3 regions of the Sphingobacterium sp. BN32 genome follow, and region 1 is predicted to be linked to each of the others. Evidence: riboswitches for the same ligand, from Rfam matches in the RefSeq annotation. Region 1 holds a riboswitch; each other region holds the start of a gene.
What was found. Region 1 has a riboswitch for thiamine pyrophosphate ahead of pnuC (nicotinamide riboside transporter PnuC). Riboswitches for the same ligand answer to the same signal wherever they lie in the genome.
Positions count from the first base shown of each region.

Region 1 (7,315 bases):
TGCGTATCAATCAGGATAGTAGCACAGCCATTCTTGGCGAAAATTATGAGGCTCCCGCAGCGAATTTTATTATAAAGGCAGGAGAGATGTACACAGATATTCCAATCAAATTATTAAGGTCGGATAATATTTTGGAAGAAATAAAAACGCTAGGACTCAATCTGATGCCGAGTAAGGATTTCGATATCGCCATTCCCACATGGTATTATTTAGCTCCATATTATAAATCAGAGCGCAAGGAAACTTTCGATGCTAGTTTCCATATGATTGAAATGAATGGAGCGATTACCAAACCTGCCGTGTGGTGGGGAGCTTCTAACGCCGGGAAAGAGGGAGGACTTTGGGGAGAATTTACGGTGAAAAAATTCCTTTTAATGTGCGAATTGATGGATTTAATTTATGATGATTTCGGAAGTGCTAGTACAATGCCGAATGCGCGAAGAGATGTGGTTAATCAGGTGATGAGGGCCCATCTGCAAGAACAATATGATAATAAAATGCCTGTTTTGGAAAGTGACGGCCGATTAATGTGGGTTAGTGGCGTTTCTTGGACTTCAACGATTGGTGTACCTTATAATCCTTAAAAAAATGAAAAAAATAATATATGCTTATAGCGTAATCATCTTATTGATGCTTTCTTGTAGTAAAGATTTAGGTAATTATAACTACCATGACATAACGGAAATTGCAATTAAAGATTTGGGTGGAAACCGCAGTTTACTCTATAAAACGGATACCCTGATCATAAATCCCGTGATTGAATTTTCGATGGATGGCGATAACCTCGATCGATACACCTATGAATGGAAGTTGGTTTCGAGTGCAAATGTGAATATTAATACGAAAAAAGGAACCGTCATCGGGACCGATCGAAATCTCGTTTATCCTGTAGTGGCAAGTCCGGGAATTTATACCTTATATCTAAAAGTAAAGGATAAAGAAACGGGCGTGGTCTGGTCTGGATATACCTTGTTGAGCATAAAGATTCCTTCTGCGACAGGATTTTTGCTGATTGGAGAAGATGATGAAGGGTTTGTAGAAGTGGAAATGATAGCGATGTCTGTTGATGATACGACGATTATTAAAGGCTTGTCCCATGAGAATGGTGCAGCACGATTTAAGGGCGCAGTGGATATCCTGCATACCGGAGCTTACCCTCCGCGACCGAACATAAACAAGCAATGGATCATTGGCAAGGAAAATGCATATTTCGTAGATCCTGCGAGTTTTGAAACCAGCCCAGACAACATTTTTAGGTCTCTATTATTTACAAGTTATGATCTTCCACAAAATATTTTCCCAATGGATATTGCTCCTCGTATCAATAATCGTGGTGGCACTATTGTGAATAGTTTGCGACGTATAGTGGTTACAAATACCGGCCATGCTTTCACATCAGATTTGACGAGTGGTGGCAAGGATTTCTATGGAAATCCCGTGAACAGATTAGCAGGGGTCAATACGCCTACCTTTAAAGTATTCCCGAAAATCATGCACGGTCCTGGTTCCATCAGTACTTACACGTTATTTGATTTGGACAATAAACGGTTTGTCTATGCTAGCTCCTCTGCCGCAAATGTTAACCTCTTAAGTGATAGGCCAACAGACCCTTTTCCGTGGAATCAAACAGATAGGACGATGGTATATGCGGAAAATACGAGAAATACCGATGGTGGATCTTTTCAAGGAAACTCATTCGCATTGATGAAGAGCGAAACGACAGGACAATACTTTATTTATAAGTTTTCATCAACGAGTACACCTGTCAAAAGAAACGGTTATACAGTGAATACCAGTAGCTCAACGGATTTGGCAAAATCAACATTGTATGCCTTCTCGAGTTTGCGTACTGCGCTATTTTTTGTAGATGGATCTAAATTATATGCGTACGATTATAGTATCGGAAATGATAAGACGATTTTGATCAAGGATTTTGGTGATGAAATTACAATGATCAAATCTGATATTCAGACTGGTGTATATACCGATCTTTACGTCGCAACTTATAGCTCCATTACAAAAGGGACCATTCATAAAATGGTATTGACAAACAACACGAATACCATTGAATTGGTTGAAGATGAAAAAGCCAAATGGACAGGTCTGTCTAAAATCATCAATATGAGTTGGAAAAACTCTTCTAATTAAGGTGAAATGAAAAAAGTAATAATCGTATTGTTTTTTTTGGGGGGACTCTGGCACCTGTCGTGGGGACAAGTTCAGCCGCATGATTTTCAGGTTTTCCATACGCTTGATGCTGCGCTCAAAGTGGGTAAGGAACAAAATAAAAAAATTATTATCGATTTCTTTGCCGATTGGTGTATTCCTTGTAAAAAGATGGATGCCGAAGTGTTGGGTCACTCGAAAACCAAGTCTACTTTAGGGCGGGAATTTATATTGTTGAAGTTGGATGCAGAAAAAGAAGGTAAAGGTTTAGCTAAACGATTTACAATCGGGGCATATCCAAGCTACATTGTTACTGATGTAAATTTGCAAGAGGTTGGGAGGGTTGTAGGAGCATTGCCGTTAGACAATTTTCTAGATGCAATTCTTAAAACAGTTGATAGTTCCAGAACCGATGTTTCGATCGCAAAACGGTTTACAAACGGAGAAAGAACGCCTCAGTTGGTGAATGACTATGTCTATCAGCTCATGAAAGATGGAAAAGAATCGGAGGGATTTCAAATTATTGATGACTACTATGCAAGTCTTTCGGAAAAGGAAAAAGCCAGTCCTATGAATTGGTTTGTTTTCTCTCGATATACTATCGAGAGGAAACACCCTCGAGTTGATTATCTAATTGAAAAGCAGGAATCATATAGAAAAGTTATGGGTGATTCGGTCGTTAATTTCTTTTTTCAGAAGATATTACGGAAAGATTTGGTTGCGTATGCTACGGAGAGTGCATATTTTCATCAGATAGCGAATAAAGACTCTCTATATAATTCGATAAAAGATTTTATACAGCAGGCAAAGATTGAACATGATGAAGAAGTCAAACCTTTGTTTAAAATCGCTTCACTTAGACATGCAGATCTATCTGAATTAGCATTCTTATCAGAGTTGGAAAAGGAATTACCGAATCTCAAGCCTATTCAGCAGTTTTTTCAATTTGAAAAATTCAAACCAAATCTAAGTGCCGATTCCTTAGCTATTAACCGGAAGCAAGTAGAGCTAATGGAGAAATTTCTGCCCTATCAAAATGAGTTTTATCAAAAGAGATTAACGAGTTCTATAAATATCATTAAGAATGTAGGTCGGAGGAATGGGGTTAAATTTGAAGCATTGCCACTATCTGCTGCGTTTGCTAAAGCCGAAAGAGAAAGCAAAAAAGTCTTTGTTGATTTCTATGCGGTTTGGTGCGGCCCCTGTAAACGAATGGATATCGAAGTGTTTCCTTTAGAAATCGTAGGCGGTTTATTTAAAGAGAGTTTCGTAGCGATAAAAATAGATGGTGAGTCGGAATTAGGAAAGGTATTAATTGAAAAATATAAGGTTGAGGCCTATCCAACTTACTTGGTACTTAGTTCTGAAAATCACGAATTAAAGCGTTTAGTAGGTTACGTGGATGCTGAAACGTTTATAAAGGAGCTATCTTTATAATTTTTCCAAAAGAAAAGAGGTACGAAATAATCTGTTGATTTATCAAAGATTGCTTCGTACCTCTCCTAATTATTAAATGCTACTACAACATACCGCCATCTACTGGAATTACTTGTCCAGTTACGTAAGCTGATAGGTCAGATGCTAGAAATACACAAGCGTTTGCAACATCTTCAGGTTCTCCGGCGCGTTTCAATGGGATGTTTGCTTCCCATCCTTCAACCACCTTCGGGTCTAATACGTCTGTCATTTCGGTGCGGATAAATCCTGGCGCAATAACATTGGTACGGATATTTCTTGATCCTAATTCTTTAGCTAGGGATTTTGAGAATCCGATGATACCCGCTTTAGAAGCGGCATAATTTGCCTGTCCGGCATTCCCTTGAACACCTACTACGGAGCTCATGTTGATGATGCTGCCTTTGCGCGCCTTCATCATCACTTTCGAAGCTGCTTTCGATACGTTGAAGACCGATTTCAAGTTGACGTTGATGACTTCGTCCCAGTTTTCTTCTGTCATACGCATAAGTAAGCCGTCTTTTGTGATACCGGCGTTGTTTACTACGATATCAAGCGTTCCAAAATCAGCAACGATATCATTGATTAATTTCTCGGCTTCATCAAATTTCGAGGCGTCCGAGCGATAGCCTTTTACTTGGGTTCCAAAGGCCTGAAGCTCTTGTTCTAGAGCTTGTCCTTTTTCAACAGATGATAAATAAGTGAAGGCGACATTTGCGCCATGCTGAGCGAATACCTCAGCGATTTTTCTTCCTATTCCTTTTGATGCACCTGTTACCAAGGCTGTTTTTCCGGCTAACAATTTCATATGTATTCTTATTAAATGCTTACTTAATTAACCACAAAAGTGGAAAATAAACTGCATAATACAAAAAATGTTGACGAATAGGAAGGCTTGGATTTATTTTTTAAGGTCAAAAATATGCATATCGCTAATGTTAATTGGGTATTTTTGATAAAATCACAAATATCTGATATGTTTCTGACAAAATTATTCGCTTATATATAATGCGAATATTAATTTTGTAACTCATTTAAAAATCACATGGGTAAGAAAACTAAGAAAACGGAAGTAGACGTCGTTTTGATTGGTGCTGGTATTATGAGTGCTACACTAGGCACCTTAATAAACGAGTTGAGTCCGGATATTAATATCGAGATTTTAGAACGTCTTGATGTTGTTGCCGCAGAGAGCTCCGACGCATGGAATAACGCCGGAACTGGACACTCCGCACTTTGTGAGTTAAATTATACTCCGGAGCAAGCAGATGGTTCTGTTAAGATTGACAAAGCGATCAATATCGCTGAGCAATACGAGGTTTCCAAGCAGTTTTGGTCTTACCTAGTTGAAAAAGGAATTATTAAGAATCCAAGTCATTTCATACGTCAAGTGCCACATATGTCGGCGGTTTTTGGGGAGAAGGATGTTCGTTTCTTGAAAACAAGATTTGAAACATTGACTCAACAAAACTTGTTCAAAGGTATGGAGTATACTGAAGACAAGCAGCAGCTGCAAGACTGGGTACCATTGATGATGAACGGTAGAGATAGCAATGAACAAGTTGCGGCGACGAAGATGGACATCGGTACAGACGTGAATTTCGGTGCTTTAACAAGAGATTTGGTTTCCTACTTGGATGGAAAAGATAACATCAAGCTTTCATTGAATCAAGAGGTGAAAGATATTGATCGTGAGGATGATGGTCGTTGGGAAGTCGAGGTGAAAGATTTGGCAACAGGCGAGAAGCGTGAGATTCTTGCGAAGTTTGTTTTCATCGGTGCGGGTGGTCACTCTTTATTATTATTAGAGAAATCGGGTATTCCTGAAGCTAAAGGCTATGGTGGTTTCCCGGTTGGTGGACAATGGTTGAGATGTACAAATGAGGATATCATTAAAGCGCATCATGCAAAAGTCTACGGTAAAGCTTCGGTAGGGGCTCCTCCGATGTCTGTACCGCATTTAGATACGCGTTATATCGACGGAAAGCAAGCGTTGTTGTTCGGTCCGTATGCGGGTTTCTCGACTAAGTTCTTGAAAAAAGGTTCTTACTTTGATTTACCTGCGTCGATTAAATTATCGAATATCCGTCCGATGTTATCTGCAGGACTTGATAACTTGCCGTTAACTAAATATTTGATCACGGAAGTGATGAAAAAGCCACAGGATAAATTGGATGCGTTGAAGCAGTTTATGCCGACCGCGAAAATGGAAGATTGGGAGATTGAAAAAGCTGGTCAGCGTGTTCAGGTGATTAAGAAAGACCCTAAGCATGGCGGAATCCTAGAATTCGGTACGGAAGTAGTTTCTAGTGCAGACGGTTCCATTGCAGCGCTTTTAGGTGCTTCTCCGGGTGCTTCTACTTCGGTTGCTATCATGATCAACTTGTTGAAGAGATGCTTTCCTGATCGTGCGAAATCAGATTCCTACCGCAAGAAATTGCGTGAGATGATCCCTACATGGGGTAAAAAGCTTAACGATGATGCAGCGCTATGTCAATCGACACGCGAGCGTACGCACCGTTTGTTGAATTTAGATAAATAGATTTTATTAAACTTATGGGGTGCTTCTCCTACATTTGCTAGGATAGGCTGAGATTATACCCAATACCTTAATTGGTAAAACCTGATCCAGGTAATGCTGGCGTAGGGATAAAGGATCTTGTTGCTATATAACATCCATAAGTTTTGTTCGAGGACATAATTTATGGGTGTTTTTTTTATGGATTTATGGGATGCCTTATTGCAAACGACGCCGCTGGAGCGGTTCTCTGTTGTGTGCAGCATCATTCAGGTTCTTCTATCGAGGAACAATAAAGTGTCTAACTACTTTTTCGGCATACTCGGCATACTATCAGGGATGTATGTGCTTTTCGGTGCGAAACTCTACGCAGAGATTGCGTTAAATATGTACTACCTAATTATGAGCGTTTATGGTTGGTGGTATTGGGTAACGAATAAGGAAGCCCGGGAGCAGCCTATAACGCGCTGCGATAAGCGAGATTGGACGATTGTTTTAGGTATTGTCTTTATTGGATTTATTGTTCTTTACTCGGTATTGAGTCATTTTACGGACTCGGATGTTCCCGTTTGGGATGCCTGGGTTTCCTCGACTGCATGGGCAGGTATGTGGCTCTTGGCCAAACGAAAGATAGAGAATTGGATATTGTTGAATATCAGCAATGCCTTTGCAATTCCATTGCTCGTCCATAAAGATTTGTACCTATTTGCGGCGTTGACCTCCTTTTTATTTATTGTTGCTATCTTCGGCTACCTGAAATGGCAGTTTATTATGCGAAATCAAGAAAAACTTACACATGCTTACTCCAGAACAAATTCTAATTATTAAAGAGTCGCAGGCTGAAGCGATTAAAATGAAATCACTAGCGCCTGCCACATTAAAGCTTGCCTATGAAAACCAATGGTTCAACTTGTGGGTGCCGAAAGTTTATGACGGATTAGAAGCTAGTCTGGTAGAGGGTTTGACTCTTTTAGAAGAGCTGGCATACGTAGATGGAGGCTATACCTGGACAGTAACGCTTTGCTCTGGCGCCAATATGTTCGCCGGCTTCTTGGAGCCATCCTTGGCGAAGGGTATTTTCAGTCAACCAACGGTTTGCTGGGGTGGGAGTGGTCGCGCTGCGGGTACTGCCAATTGGGATGGAGAACATTATATCCTTTCGGGCGAGTGGCAATA
Region 1 covers NZ_CP129963.1:2,249,661-2,256,975, reverse strand. Annotated here, with positions in the region: gene QYC40_RS09440 (DUF4843 domain-containing protein) at 1-584, shown strand, start outside; gene QYC40_RS09435 (PKD-like family lipoprotein) at 589-2,148, shown strand; gene QYC40_RS09430 (thioredoxin fold domain-containing protein) at 2,155-3,603, shown strand; gene fabG (3-oxoacyl-[acyl-carrier-protein] reductase) at 3,686-4,429, opposite strand; gene QYC40_RS09420 (malate:quinone oxidoreductase) at 4,667-6,163, shown strand; TPP riboswitch at 6,169-6,289, shown strand; gene pnuC (nicotinamide riboside transporter PnuC) at 6,326-6,967, shown strand; gene QYC40_RS09410 (acyl-CoA dehydrogenase) at 6,936-7,315, shown strand, end outside.

Region 2 (7,315 bases), 1.6 Mb from region 1:
CCAACATCATTTAGAGCACCCGTAGGGATCAACTGATTTTTATAAAACATCCCGTAAACATTCGCTCCGATATTGAACTGCTGATCTCTAAAACGATAACCCGCCTCCACATTCTGCATCTGCTCCGGTTTCGGGAATTCATTCAATGGATTTTCCACATAGTCCGAACGCTTTGGCTCCTTGCTTGCAAATGCATAGGATGCATAAAGATTGCTGTTCGAATTGATGAAGTAAGTTGCTCCAATCTTCGGATTGAAGAAGTTAAGCTTGTCTTTGAAATAAAGATCTTTCACTTTATCATCATCCCCCTCGCCTAAGTAGTAAATATTTCTGTACTGCAAATCCGCATTAAACAACCAATTGTCTAATCGATAGTCGGCTTTTACGAAGAAATTGAAGTCGTTCTTATCCGCCTCATTGTAATAGTAGCGATCGCCAAGGTTACTGTTTGACGCGTATCGCGCCCAAATCACCTCACCATAATGCTTGCCACGATATTGATTATAGGCCCCACCAAAGATGAAGCTTAGCTTGCTGTTCGCTTTATAGTTTGCCGAATAAGTTACCCCATAAAAGTGATTGTCTAGCCAGCGACGGCGAATAAGGTCTGAACGGCTGATGGTATCCTGTCCATGAAAGACAGTGTCCATGCCGTAGCGAATCATTTTATCCTCCGGACGAAATTCCTCGTAATAACCTGCACCGCGCGTGTAATGCAATGCTGCATTCAGATTCAGTTTATCGCTTGCTTCAAAAGTGTATTGCAGATGCGCATGCGTTTGGGTGTAGTTATCTGTTTGATTGTCGTAGGTGTAGTAATTGTATTTTCGCCCTTCCTCTTTCAAACGGTTAAGTTCTTCGGGTGTGTACAGTTCCATCGCCGCCGCGTACTCTACCAGACGTGTATAGTCGCCGCTTATCAAAGGTTCCGGCGTACCATACCAAGATTGATAGGTCTTTTCTTTTCCGGAAAAAACTGTCGCTTTTAGTATATGCTTGTCCGTGTACAATCCTCCATCTACGTAAAAAGACTTCAAATCTGAACTTGCCCGATTGATATAGCCGTCCGATGCTACGCGAGATAATCTTGCATTAAAAGCATATTTATTATTAATTAATCCCGAACCTACTTTTAACGTGTTCTTCCAGGAGTTGTATGACCCGAAAGAGTTGTTTAGTTCCGCATAAGGCTCTGCCTCAAGTGCATCGGTCTGGATGTTCAAAGAAGCACCGAAAGCACCCGCTCCATTCGTGGAAGTTCCGATACCACGCTGTACCTGAATGCTTTGCACGGACGAAGCAAAATCCGGAAGATTCACAAAGAAGCTACCCATGCTTTCCGCATCATTCAGTGGTATGCCATTTAAAGTGATGTTAATACGTTCGTTGTCCGATCCACGTACCGTCATGCTGGTATAGCCAATGCCGGCACCCGCATCCGAGCTAACGACAACACCGGGGGTTTGATTGATCAAGAATGGAATATCCTGGCCCAAGTTATTCTTACGGATTTCATCCTTGTCTATGTTTTTGTAGGTCGTCGCGGCATTTTCTTTCGCGCGAGTTGCTGTTACGAAAACCTCTTCTGTCACGAAGGAGCTTTCTTTTAACTGAACATTCAGACTGCTTTGCTCGCTTGGATTAATCTGTACAGAATAATTTTGATATCCGAGAAATGTTACCTGTAATAAATAATTTTTTGTAGCTAAATTACTAAAGACCAACAGTCCGTTTTGGTCGGTTTTACCGGTTTCTGTAGCTAATTTTACCGTTGCTCCAGCGAGTGGTTCGTGGTCTCTGTTACTGACTTTTACAGTCAATGCATGCTGTGCAAAACCCAACATGATCAGGTGGCAAAAGGCAACTGTCGCCCATACCTTTTTTAACATAATGTGTGTTTGTGTAAATGAGTTAAACTTCACTATTGCAAGGGGTTACAATAGCCCTTATTTAACCGCCCTCTCCCTACGCTGGCATTATCCAGATCAGGTACGCACTACTTTTTACAAAGCGGTGCTGGGTATATTCTCAGCCTTTATTTGTGTTGTCGAACAACAAGGCACCCCTATATGATGAGACAAAATTAACCTTTTATTAGCTTTAATCAAAATCGGTAAGGTATTGTAACAAATTTGTAATTATTGTTTTATTAGTTAACATTTATTGAAAAATTTGTAAATTGCCTGTTATATAACCCTCTGGGGTGAATTACGCTAACTTTAACAAAACGGTTTTAAAAAATTTATGAAGTATTATGCTGCTGATATTGTATTTCCAGTAACTGGCCCTGCAATAAAAAAAGGAATCGTAGCAATGGACGACCATGGAACAATTAAGGGGATTTACAACCAAGGTGAAGTCGACGATTCAAAAGTAGAATTTTTGAAAGGAGCCCTAATTCCTGGCTTCGTAAATGCACACTGTCATCTCGAACTCTCGCATATGGAAGGCGTTGTTCCGCAACACACGGGCTTACCTCAATTCTTAATGAAGGTAATGACCGAGCGTGGAGCGAAGGAAAAGGCAGTTGATAAGGCAATGGAAGCTGCGGATAAAGCCATGTATGAAAATGGTATTCAAGCAGTAGGGGACCATGCCAATTCTGCCGTGTCGGCCAAAATAAAAGAAAATAGTCCGATTCAATACCATACGTTTATCGAGGTGATGGCGATGACGGATACTGATGTGGATGCACGCATTGATCAAGCGAAAGAAATTGAATTCCATTTCGACTACAAAAGATCGTCCATCACACCGCATGCACCATACTCCTGCTCGAAAAACTTATTCAAAACGTTTAAGAAAGTCGTTGGAGAGGATAATATCATCAGTATTCACAATCAGGAAAGCGATGAGGAAAACAAGCTTTTTAGATATAATAAAGGAGAATTCATCGATTTTTATAAGCAGATGAAGCTTTCTGTTGATGGTTTCCGTGCGCAAGCTAGAAACTCGCTGCAGTCATTCTTACCCTATATTCCCACAAAGAATAAACTAATCTTAGTTCACAATACATACACCTCCATTAAAGATTTAGATTTTGTAGATCGCATGGGTAGAAAAGTATATTTCTGCTTGTGTCCTAAAGCGAATCTATACATCGAGAACAGGCTGCCAAAAGTGGAGAACTTCCTGTTGGGAGGCCATGAAATCGTGATCGGTACGGATAGCTTAGCATCCAATACATCGCTAGATATTTTGGACGAGCTAAAAGTGCTTCACGCTGAATATCCACATCTTGATTTTAACGAAACGATTAAATGGGCAACAATCAACGGAGCGAAAGCACTGAATGTTGACCATGAATTAGGATCGTTAGAAGAGGGCAAAAAACCAGGTCTTGTTCTATTAGAAGGTATGGAAAGCTTTAAGCTGGATCCCAAAATTAAAGTTAAGCGAATCCGATAGCTTTTTCTAATTCTTCTTTTACCTTTGTAACCATGAAGCATTTGAATGTTTTGGTCAAAGGAAAAGTACAAGGGGTGTACTTTCGTGCCTCTACGAAAGCGGTTGCCGATCAGTTAGGCGTAAAGGGATTTGTGTTGAATCAGCCTGACGGAACCGTCTATTTGGAGGCCGAAGGAGATGCCATGGCCTTAGATTTTCTGCTGGACTTTTGCAAGGAAGGTCCCTACGACGCGGAAGTTGAAGCTGTAGAAGTTACCGAAACAACGGAACTAAAGCATTTCAAGAACTTCGAAGTCATCAAAAAAATCAAGTAAGGTGTCGGTAGTAAAGAAATTTATAAGCGATACGGCGATATATGGTCTCACCACCATATTATCCCGTATGCTTAGTTTTTTAATGACCCCACTGCTGACCAAAAAGTTTGCAACAGCAGTTTACGGCGTTTTTACCAATCTATATGCCTACGCTTCCATGATCAATGCGATTCTCGCATTCGGAATGGAAACCACCTATTTCCGCTACCTGCAGAAAGTGGAAGGCGACAAGCAAAAAGTCTTTGATACCAGTTTCTTCGTTACGATAGTAAGTAGTGCGCTGTTTGTGCTCACGGTTTTAACGTTTGCTAACCCAATTGGGTCCTGGCTGAGCAATGGGCAGAATGTAGCCGAATATGTCACTTTCGTAAAATATTTTGCGGTAATCCTTGCTGCTGATGCACTTGCGGTAGTGCCCTTTGCCAAGCTCCGTGCGGAAGGTAGACCCATCAAATACGGTGCAATCAAGATTGCGAACATCCTGATCTACGTCTTTTTTATCCTGTTTTTCCTTTACTTCTTGCCCTATCTAACGAGCGAATATACGTCCTGGAGAGAGTTTGCTTCGGGCTGGTTTCGTGAAGGATGGCTGGGCAATGTGTTCATAGCAAACCTGATCGCATCCGTCGTTACGCTCGTGATGCTGATTCCGCAGATGATCAGTTTCCGATTCCGCGTAGAGGGCGCATTGGTGAAACAGATGTTAAGCTATACATTTCCGATCCTGATTGCGAATATCTCCTTTATTATCAATGAGAATTTAGATAAGATGATGTTGCCTCGCCTAATTCCCGGCGAACGGGGAGATAGTGAACTCGGAATCTATGGCGCTGTCGCTAAAATTGCCGTATTCCTCAATCTGTTTGTCACGGCCTTTCGACTAGGCGCTGAGCCTTTCTTTTTCAGTTATTCCAAAAACGAGAACGCCAGGAAAACCTACGCCATGATTATGGAGTATTTTATCATAGCGATGCTGGTCGTGATGGTGGGGATTTGTGCGAATATTGATTGGTTAAAGCATTTCATTCCGAGCAAAGAGGGGGGTGAACAGAATTATTGGTCGGGACTCTTCATTGTTCCGGTATTGCTCCTGAACTACGTTCTGTTGGGCATATACATGAATTTATCGGTATGGTACAAGCTGTCGGATCAGACAAGATATGCGCTTTATATCTCCGGGATTGGTGCCTTAGCGACCATTATATTGAACTTTGCCCTTATTCCAACCTATTCTTATGTAGGTGCTGCCATATCCACGACCATTACCTATTTGTTGATGGTCACGCTATCCTATGTATGGGGTCAGAAGAACTACAGCATACCCTACAACTTGAAGAAAATCAGCGTTTATATGTTCTTGGGCGTAGGAATCGCTTTTGCAGCATTCCATCTGCATTTTTGGATCGGAAACCTGTTGTTTATAGTATTCCTAGCTGCAGTAGCCTACTTGGAAAAGAATACCTTGTTGAGGGTTTTGCGCAGGCGATAAACAATGGAGCGCCGCGTTTAACTTTCTTCAAGAGAAATACAGCAAAGGAATTCGACGAGATACAATAGCAAAAGAAAAGTCGCTTTTTAAGCGACTTCCTCAGCAAAATTATGCTTTATTTCTTCTAAGACTTCGATGATTTCATCATACTTCATTAGCTCTACCAGTCTCATTCTGTACTCTTTAAAGTTAGGGATACCTTTGAAATAGTTGGCATAATGCCTTCTCATTTCGAAGATGCCCGTCTTATCGCCTTTCCATTCGATTGACTTTGTCAGGTGTGTGCGGCACACTTCAACACGTTCAGCAACGGTTGGCCCTTCTAATCGCTCACCTGTTTCGAAAAAGTGCTTCACCTCGCGGAAAATCCAAGGGTAACCGATGGATGCACGACCGATCATAATGCCGTCCACCTCATATTCCTGACGCCAAGCGGCTGCTTTATCCACAGAATCTACATCTCCGTTTCCGAATATAGGAATCTTGATGCGCGGATTGCGCTTTACATCGCGAATCATCGACCAGTCTGCCTGGCCTTTATACATCTGCGCCCGCGTTCTACCGTGAATAGATAAGGCTTTTATACCAATATCCTGAAGTCGCTCTGCAACTTCATACACGTTCTTCGTACTGTCGTCCCATCCCAAGCGTGTTTTTACAGTAACCGGAAGATGCGTAGCCTCAACAACGGCTTTGGTCATCGCCACCATCTTATCGATGTCTTGCAATAAACTGGCGCCAGCACCACGGCATGCCACATTCTTTACCGGACAACCATAGTTAATATCGATCAGATCCGGATTCGCCGCTGAACAGATTTCGGCAGATTGACGCATGTGCTCAATATCCGATCCGAAAATCTGTATCCCGATAGGTCGCTCGTATTCGAAAATATCCAACTTCTGTCTCGACTTCGCCGCATCACGGATCAATCCCTCCGAAGAGATGAACTCCGTATACATCATATCAACCCCATTTTGTTTACACACAAAACGGAACGGTGGATCGCTCACATCTTCCATCGGTGCAAGCAACAATGGAAATTCCCCTAAATCAATATGTTCACCAATCTTTACTGACATTTTTGTTGAAAATTTTTACAAAGGTAAGCAAAATTCTTTTTTTCATAGTAAACTGGCCGCGAGCTGCATAGATGGGAGATTCAGCTGACAATCGCCTGTTCAGAGACAAGATTGCTTCAGACCTGCTTCGACACAGAACCCTTTTAAACCCAATACAAACCCAATACAAACCCCTTTCATAAGCGCTTCGAAAGGGGTATGCATTGGGTATGAATAGTCTCTAGATGGGAGCTGTCTGCTTGCAGATATGAACTAGCCCTGCTTAACTTGTTCTGTAAACTCCTGAATTGCCAACATCGGGTTTTCTGTTTTCATAAAGTTTTCGCCAATCAGGAATGCCTGGAACCCTGCTTTCTTCAATTCATTGATGGTATGAGGGTCTGAGATTCCACTTTCGGAAACTTTGATATATTGGTTCGGAATCGTGTTCACCAAATCATAGGAGTGGTCCAGGGAAACGACAAAATCTTTCAGATTACGGTTATTAACGCCAATAGCGTCGATCGTGTCGAATAGACTTTTGTTTAACTCCTCTTCATTATGCACTTCCAAAAGTACATTGAGGCCTAGTGTTTTTGCATAGCTAGCGAGGTTTTGAATCTCCTCTTTGCTCAGGCAGGCAGCTATCAATAGGATGATATCGGCGCCATAGGCCTTTGCTTCGGTAATCTGGTATTCGTCTACAATAAACTCCTTGCGCAATAGGGGGATTTGAAGGACTTCGCGCGCTGCGGTCAAATCTTGTAGGTCGCCCTGAAAGAAGTCTTTGTCGGTTAATACCGAGATTGCTGATGCTCCGGCATCTTGGTAACCTTTTACAACTTCCTGTACTGAATTGCGACCGTTTATCAAGCCCTTGGATGGGGATGCACGTTTATATTCGGCAATAATTCCTGATCTTTCCGGATGCAAGATGGACTCGCGTAGGTTGTAGCATGTTCGGTTAAATAGCGGATAAGATTTTAGCTCATCATTCGTTACTTTTGCTTTGGCTTCTGCAACTTCCTCTTTTTTTCGTTCAA
Region 2 covers NZ_CP129963.1:3,804,890-3,812,204, reverse strand. Annotated here, with positions in the region: gene QYC40_RS16165 (TonB-dependent receptor) at 1-1,889, opposite strand, end outside; TPP riboswitch at 1,946-2,077, opposite strand; gene QYC40_RS16160 (amidohydrolase family protein) at 2,245-3,408, shown strand; gene QYC40_RS16155 (acylphosphatase) at 3,441-3,722, shown strand; gene QYC40_RS16150 (lipopolysaccharide biosynthesis protein) at 3,724-5,211, shown strand; gene dusB (tRNA dihydrouridine synthase DusB) at 5,298-6,293, opposite strand; gene trpC (indole-3-glycerol phosphate synthase TrpC) at 6,546-7,315, opposite strand, start outside.
Region 2: another riboswitch for thiamine pyrophosphate. It lies ahead of QYC40_RS16165 (TonB-dependent receptor); the one in region 1 lies ahead of pnuC (nicotinamide riboside transporter PnuC).

Region 3 (7,315 bases), 170 kb from region 1:
CAACTTGTCCCTCAAAGGCAAAGATACTTCCGTAGATCAATGTTTTCTGTTGATCTACGCAGGTATCATTGATTAGATAGCGGGTGCTGAAATTATCGGAACCATCGATAATAATATCATAAGGCTTGAGTATCTCCTCAACGTTTTCCTTCGTGATTTTCATAGCAATCTTTTCCAATTTGATAGTAGAATTTAAGTCCTTGACGAACTGTTCAGCGGAGTCTACTTTTAGCTCGCCGACACTACTTTCTTTGTGGATGGTTTGTCGGTTTAGGTTATGTAATTCGACTTGATCAAAGTCGGCAATGCCTAAATGGCCGACGCCTGCGGCGGCCAAATAACTTATTACCGGAGAACCTAATCCTCCGGCGCCAACGACCAATACCTTCGCAGCCATGATCTTACGCTGTCCTTCGATGCCGACTTCCTCGATGAAGATCTGTCGGCTGTATCTGGCAAATAAATGGTCCTTTTCTTTCATAAATTAAACACCTGTATACGCTGGGTCCCAGTCTTTCATGACGGCCTCATAGCCGGCTTGTTGAATAATGTTTCGGATTTCCTCCATGCTGCGCTCATCGGATATTTCAAACTGTTCCAGCGACTGCGGATCTACGACATAGCCGCCAGGATTGGTTTTGGACGCGGCGCTCATCGTGGTAGCCGCAATAGCGATAATATGATTTCGGAAAACCTCACGTTCTCTGGTCGAAACAGAGATTTCCAGGTCTGGATTCCAAAGCCTGTAAGCACATATTAATTGCAAAAGATCGCGATCTTCCATGATGAAGTTGGGCTCGATGATCCCTTGCGCCGGGCGAAGGCGCGGAAAGGATACGGAATACTTGGTTTGCCAGTACTTCCGTTGTAGATAATCGATATGTAGCGCATTGAAAAAGCTGTCTACTCGCCAGTCTTCCAAGCCTAGCAAAACTCCGAGTCCCATTTTATGAATGCCGGATTGCCCGATGCGGTCTGGCGTATCTAAACGATACTTAAAATTCGACTTCTTGCCTTTGGGGTGATATTGCTTGTAAACCTCTTGGTGGTAGGTCTCCTGATAGACTAGCACCGTATGGCAACCGGCAGCTCTTAGGATCTGATAATCTTCCAGGTCTAGCGGTTGAACCTCTATGGATATCTGCGCAAAGTGAGGCTTTAATAGCTTAATAGCATGCTCATAGTAGGGCGTGTCGACAATTTTATTGGCTTCACCGCTAACTAAAAGTACATGGTCGATGCCCATCGATTTAAGAGCCATGCCTTCGATCAGCAGTTCGGTATTGCTTAAGGTCTTTCTCCGAATCTTATTGTCCATACTGAAGCCGCAATAGGTACAAATGTTTTGGCATTCATTGCTTACGTATAGTGGTGCGTAAAGCTGTATCGTTTTGCCAAAGCGTTGCTGTGTCAAGCGCTGGGCTGCCTGAGCCATAGGCTCCAGATAGGCCGCTGCAGCAGGGGATAGCAAGACTAAAAAATCGTTGATGTCTTTTTTTGACTTGTTCAGACTGCGTTCAACATCCATCGCAGTAGAGCTATAGATGCGGTTTCTAACGTCTTCCCAGGAATACGCATCGAATACTGTTTGGAAATTTGCTGATACCATTTTAATCCTCCATTAAGAATGCGGTAAGCGGACTAGAGGCTTCTGCATGCTCGCGCTTTGCGTCTAATCCGGAAAGATAAGCTTGTCGTCCGGCGAGTACTGCCAAACGAAAGGCCTCTGCCATGGCAGCGGGATCTTTGGCGGCAGCAATGGCCGTATTCACTAATACGGCATCTGCACCCATCTCAATCGCTTTGGCAGCATCCGAAGGGGCACCTATTCCTGCGTCGATTACAACAGGAACATGGCTCTGATCAATAATAATCTCTAGGAAGTCTAAAGTTTTCAAGCCTTTGTTGCTACCAATCGGCGCTCCTAAAGGCATCACTGCTGCCGTTCCGGCATCTTCCAGACGCTTGCACAGTACCGGGTCGGCATGGACATATGGGAGGATGATAAAGCCTAGTTTCGCTAATTCTTCGGTGGCTTTCAGTGTTTCGATGGGGTCTGGAAGAAGATAGCGTGGATCTGGATGTATCTCCAGTTTTAACCAATCGGTCTCCATAGCTTCTCTTGCTAACTGCGCTGCCAATACAGCCTCTTTCGCATTTCGAGCGCCTGAGGTATTGGGCAATAGATTGACCCCCGGCAACTGCAATGCCGACCATAGGTTTTCTTTTTTACTGTTCGGGTCAAGGCGTTTTAATGCCATAGTAACTAACTCGCTTCCTGACGCTTTAATTGCTTCTTGCATCAGGGTATAACTTCCGAATTTCCCCGTTCCTAAAAATAAGCGCGAGGTAAATTCCTTATCTGCTATAATCAAATTCTTCATATAGGTATTTGTTAAGTTGTGGTATAGCCTGTGGGTTCTTGAGCAAGAAACCCGATAAGGCAACACCGTAAATCCCGATTTTACGTAATGCTGATACGTCGTCAATAGTGATTCCACCGATCGCGTAGATCGGTGGGGTAGAATGAATATCAAGATCACGGAGTAGGTTCTTGTAGCCTTGAAGCCCTAAAACAGGGCTCAGCTTTTTCTTCGTTGCTGTAAAACGAAAGGGACCAAGGCCGATATAATCACAGCCTTCAGCGATTCTTTGCTGTACATGTTCTAGCGTATTCGCTGTCCCACCGATTATTTTATCATTGCCGAGTTGTTTTCTCGCAGATATAATAGCATCATCTTCCAAGCCTAAATGTACGCCGTCGGTATCTAGCGATTTCGCTAGCCCCGGGAAATCGTTGACTATACATATGGCGTTATACTGCATACAAAGCTGTATGGCCGCCTCGGCAAGGTCTTTCAATTGCGTCGCAGTAGCCTCTTTCCAGCGCACCTGAATAAACTCTACACCCGATTCTAATACCAATCGGATACCCGCCAACTGTTCATCCATCGCTGTCCCGTTCGAAATAAACATTAATCGAGGTAATCTTCTATTTCTATTCATCATTATTTATAATTCAACCTTCGATAAGCAAGATGCTAAATAGCTTACCGGATTCTCAGCTTGCCAAATGGAACCCAGCATAGCGACATCATCTGCACCCGCGTCTAATGCTTGCTGTAAGTTGTCTTTATGAATACCGCCTAATGCGATTAGCTTACAGTTTTGATTTGTTCTACGCGGGAGTTCCTTCAAGATTGCACTTCCTTCGCCATAACCCTGCTTGGAAATGCTGGGGTAAAAAGGACTCAAGAAAGCATAATTCCAACTGTCATCTAAGGAATTGAACTCTGCTATGCTATGCGTGGAAGTTGAGCAGATCAAAGTTCCTTGATATTTTACATGCAGACCTTTCTTGCGATCTTGACTATTGAAATGCAAACGTGTAAACCCCATTTCTGCAGCCAAATCATGCTGCTGATGGCTCACTAACTTATCAAGCTGTTCAATTCCTATCGCTTGGATTAAGCTTTCGAAAGCCGACGAACTTATCATGGGGCGGCGAATATGCAATAGAATATCATACTGCAACAAATGTCGCATGATCGCTGTCTCATTTTTCACCGCCTGTTCGTTACTGATGACAATCATTACAAGTAAATCTCTTTGCCAGATTCGATAAACTCTTGTGATTTCTCAAGCATGCCTTGTTCGGTTGCTTCTCTAATTTCTTGCGTAATCTTCATTGAGCAGAACTTAGGTCCACACATAGAGCAGAAATGTGCAATCTTGGCACCATCAGCAGGAAGAGTTTCGTCATGATACTCTCTCGCCGTATCCGGATCCAAGGAAAGGTTGAACTGATCTTCCCATCGGAATTCAAAGCGGGCTTTGCTTAGGGCATTGTCTCTATATTGTGCGCCCGGATGACCCTTTGCTAAGTCGGCAGCATGCGCGGCTAACTTATAGGTAATGACCCCATCCTTCACATCTTTTTTATTGGGTAAACCCAAATGTTCCTTCGGTGTCACATAACATAGCATCGCACAGCCATACCATCCGATCATGGCAGCACCGATTGCTGAAGTAATATGGTCATAGCCCGGCGCGATATCCGTTGTCAATGGCCCTAGGGTGTAGAATGGCGCCTCGTCACACTCCTCCAACTGCTTTTCCATATTCTCCTTGATCATGTGCATAGGAACGTGCCCCGGTCCTTCGATCATAACTTGGACGTCGTGCTTCCATGCGATCTTCGTCAGCTCACCAAGCGTCTCCAATTCTGCAAACTGCGCTGCATCATTTGCATCTGCAATAGAACCCGGACGTAGACCATCACCTAATGAGAATGCCACATCATATTGCTTCATGATTTGGCAAATCTCATCGAAATGCGTGTATAGAAAGTTCTCTTTATGGTGGAATAAGCACCATTTAGCCATGATGGAACCACCGCGGGAAACAATCCCTGTCACGCGTTTTGCCGTTAAGTGGATATAGCGGAGCAAAACGCCTGCATGTATCGTGAAGTAGGAAACCCCTTGTTCTGCTTGTTCGATTAATGTGTCACGGAATATCTCCCAGGTCAGGTCTTCCGGCACGCCTTTTACTTTTTCTAGCGCCTGATAGATTGGAACAGTACCAATAGGAACCGGCGAGTTGCGGATGATCCACTCTCTGGTTTCATGAATATTCTTCCCGGTCGATAAGTCCATAATAGTATCTGCACCCCATCGGCATGCCCATACCGCTTTCTCGACTTCCTCTTCAATGCTGGAGGTAACAGCACTATTGCCGATATTCGCGTTGATTTTCACGAGGAAGTTACGCCCGATAATCATCGGCTCGCTCTCTGGGTGGTTGATATTGTTAGGGATAATCGCTCGACCGGCAGCAATCTCCGCACGGACGAACTCCGGTGTAATCCGATTCTTCGGGGTATTGGCGCCGAAGCTATTGCCCTCATGCTGCTGCTCCATGCCCGGAGTCGCATGCTCCAATTGCTCAATACGCTGATTCTCACGAATAGCCACATATTCCATCTCGGCCGTGATGATTCCCTGCTTAGCATAATGTAGCTGTGTCACATTCGCATCCGGCTTAGCTCGCATCGGTCGATGGCTGTAGCTGAATCGCAGTTCATCCAGGCGATCATCTGCTAATCGTGCTTGCCCATATTCTGAACTGATACCGTCTAAGATTTCCACATCCTGCCGATCAAGAATCCATTGCTCCCGAATGCGTGATATACCCTGGCGCACATCTATCGTCAATTCTTCATCGGTATACGGCCCTGAAGTGTCATATAGCGTAATCGGAGGATTCTTTTCCTCACCGCCATTGCTGAGCTTGGTATTACTTAAGCTAATCTCCCGCATGGCCACGCGAATGGGATGTATATTTCCCGGCACATAAATCTTCTTTGAGTTAGGGAAAGGTTGCTGTGAAATTCCTTGTTCTTTCATATCGTGTTTTAGATTTTATTTAGTCGTTAGCCGCCTTGGGTTGCGGTGATGATTAGAATATGATCCTTGTCGAATAACCTAGTTTCTGCCCATTCTACCATAGGGATAACTCTGTTATTGACAGCGACAGCCGTGCCTTTGCGTAACACAGCAAACTCTGATGCGAGCAAGGCAGCAAGACTCTCCGGAGCTTTATCGAAATGTTTGGACTGTTGATTGATTGTTAGTTCCATTCCTATATTGTTTTTTATGGGTAAAAACTTTAGGAATGGCTACATCGATGCATATGGCACCCATGTTGACATCTTACTTTTCCCTACGCCAGTATGATCTGGATCAGGTTATAAGGGTAAAATCTCAGCCTGCATTTATGCAGACACCCCTAAAGTCAATGCTAAAATAAGGCATATTATTTTAATTAACAATTATTTTAGGGAAGAATGAGTTAAGAATGAGGTGAAAAGATGGCATTCAATTGCAAATACTGTAACTTATTTGATTTGTAATAAGTTTTATCTTTTGTTTGATAGGGGGATTTGCCTTGAACCAGGAAAGGAAGGATGAAATGATGAGCAGGATATCTGGTTTGCTATATAAAGACTGGAGTATGAAGGCAACCATAGGTCTTTACACTAACTACTATCTACTAACTACTATTTCTATCGCTATTTGCGTTAATTCTTACTATTTTAGGAGTGCAGATCCGATAGATAAGAGGTTTGCGTCTTCACCCATGACAATTGAACAACTATTAAACAATTTTTATGAGCTTCCTGCGTCCTCTTTGGAACTCTTGGTAAACGAGATGCAGGAAGTCCGTTTTTCAAAGGGGCATATCCTTCTCGAGTCCGACCGCTTGGAACGCAAAGTATACTTTCTTACAAAAGGCCTGGTTCGGGCATATTCTCCACAACCTGAGCAGGACATTACGTTTTGGTTTGGACTGGAAGGTGATATCGTATTGTCGATGCGCAGCTATGTAGAACAGGTGAAGTCTTATGAAGATGTCGAATTGATGGAGGACAGCACCCTCTATGGAATCGGCATTGAGAAGTTGAAATCCTTATACCTTCGCGACATACATATTGCCAATTTGGGTAGAGTAATCGTGGAAGGGGAGCTGCTGAAGATGGAGAAGCGATGGATCTCTTCGCAGATAAAATCTGCGAAGGAGCGCTACGATGAGTTGGTCGAAGAGTCGCCGGCGCTGCTTCAGCGTGTTCCACTTAAGTACATTGCTTCTTTCCTGCGAATGACACCTGTCAGTTTAAGTCGGATTCGGAAAGAGAAGTAATCTTAACCAGCCTTTTATTATCCCAGGATAATTTTCGAGGAAGATAGAGGTGCTATTTTTGCAAGGTTTAAAATTATTGCAAAGATAGAATCATGAATACGGTAAAAAAAATATCCATCAGAGAGGTCATTCCTATGTCGACTTGGCTTCGATTAGGACTGGTATGGCTAGTCGTTGCTATTTTCAGCTTTTTCGGACATGACTTGATGGGCGCGCAAATGGGCGGATGGACTGCTGTTGCAGTCTTCGTGCTATTGTTGGCTACCATAGTGGGAGCCGCTTTCGGCGTCGTAAGAGAAGCCGATGAATTGGCACATAAGCTGGGGGAACCCTACGGTACTTTGATACTCACGCTATCCATCGTATCCATTGAAGTCATATTAATTGCGGCCGTTATGTTAGGCCCAACTGAAAACCCTAGCATCGGTAAAGACTCCATTTTCTCGGTCATGATGATTATTATGAATTTGGTAATGGGATTATGTCTGTTACTGGGCGGAATGAAATACGGCGAGCAGGAGTACAATGCGCAGGGCGCCATGGCCTATCACAGCATGATTATCATGCTCGGCGGTATCTCGATGATGCTTCCCAACTTTATCAGCGGAGCCGG
Region 3 covers NZ_CP129963.1:2,415,371-2,422,685, reverse strand. Annotated here, with positions in the region: gene QYC40_RS10185 (HesA/MoeB/ThiF family protein) at 1-481, opposite strand, end outside; gene thiH (2-iminoacetate synthase ThiH) at 485-1,609, opposite strand; gene QYC40_RS10175 (thiazole synthase) at 1,611-2,384, opposite strand; gene QYC40_RS10170 (thiamine phosphate synthase) at 2,359-3,009, opposite strand; gene QYC40_RS10165 (thiamine phosphate synthase) at 3,013-3,594, opposite strand; gene thiC (phosphomethylpyrimidine synthase ThiC) at 3,594-5,408, opposite strand; gene thiS (sulfur carrier protein ThiS) at 5,435-5,641, opposite strand; TPP riboswitch at 5,705-5,802, opposite strand; gene QYC40_RS10150 (Crp/Fnr family transcriptional regulator) at 6,016-6,702, shown strand; gene QYC40_RS10145 (calcium:proton antiporter) at 6,795-7,315, shown strand, end outside.
Region 3: another riboswitch for thiamine pyrophosphate. It lies ahead of thiS (sulfur carrier protein ThiS); the one in region 1 lies ahead of pnuC (nicotinamide riboside transporter PnuC).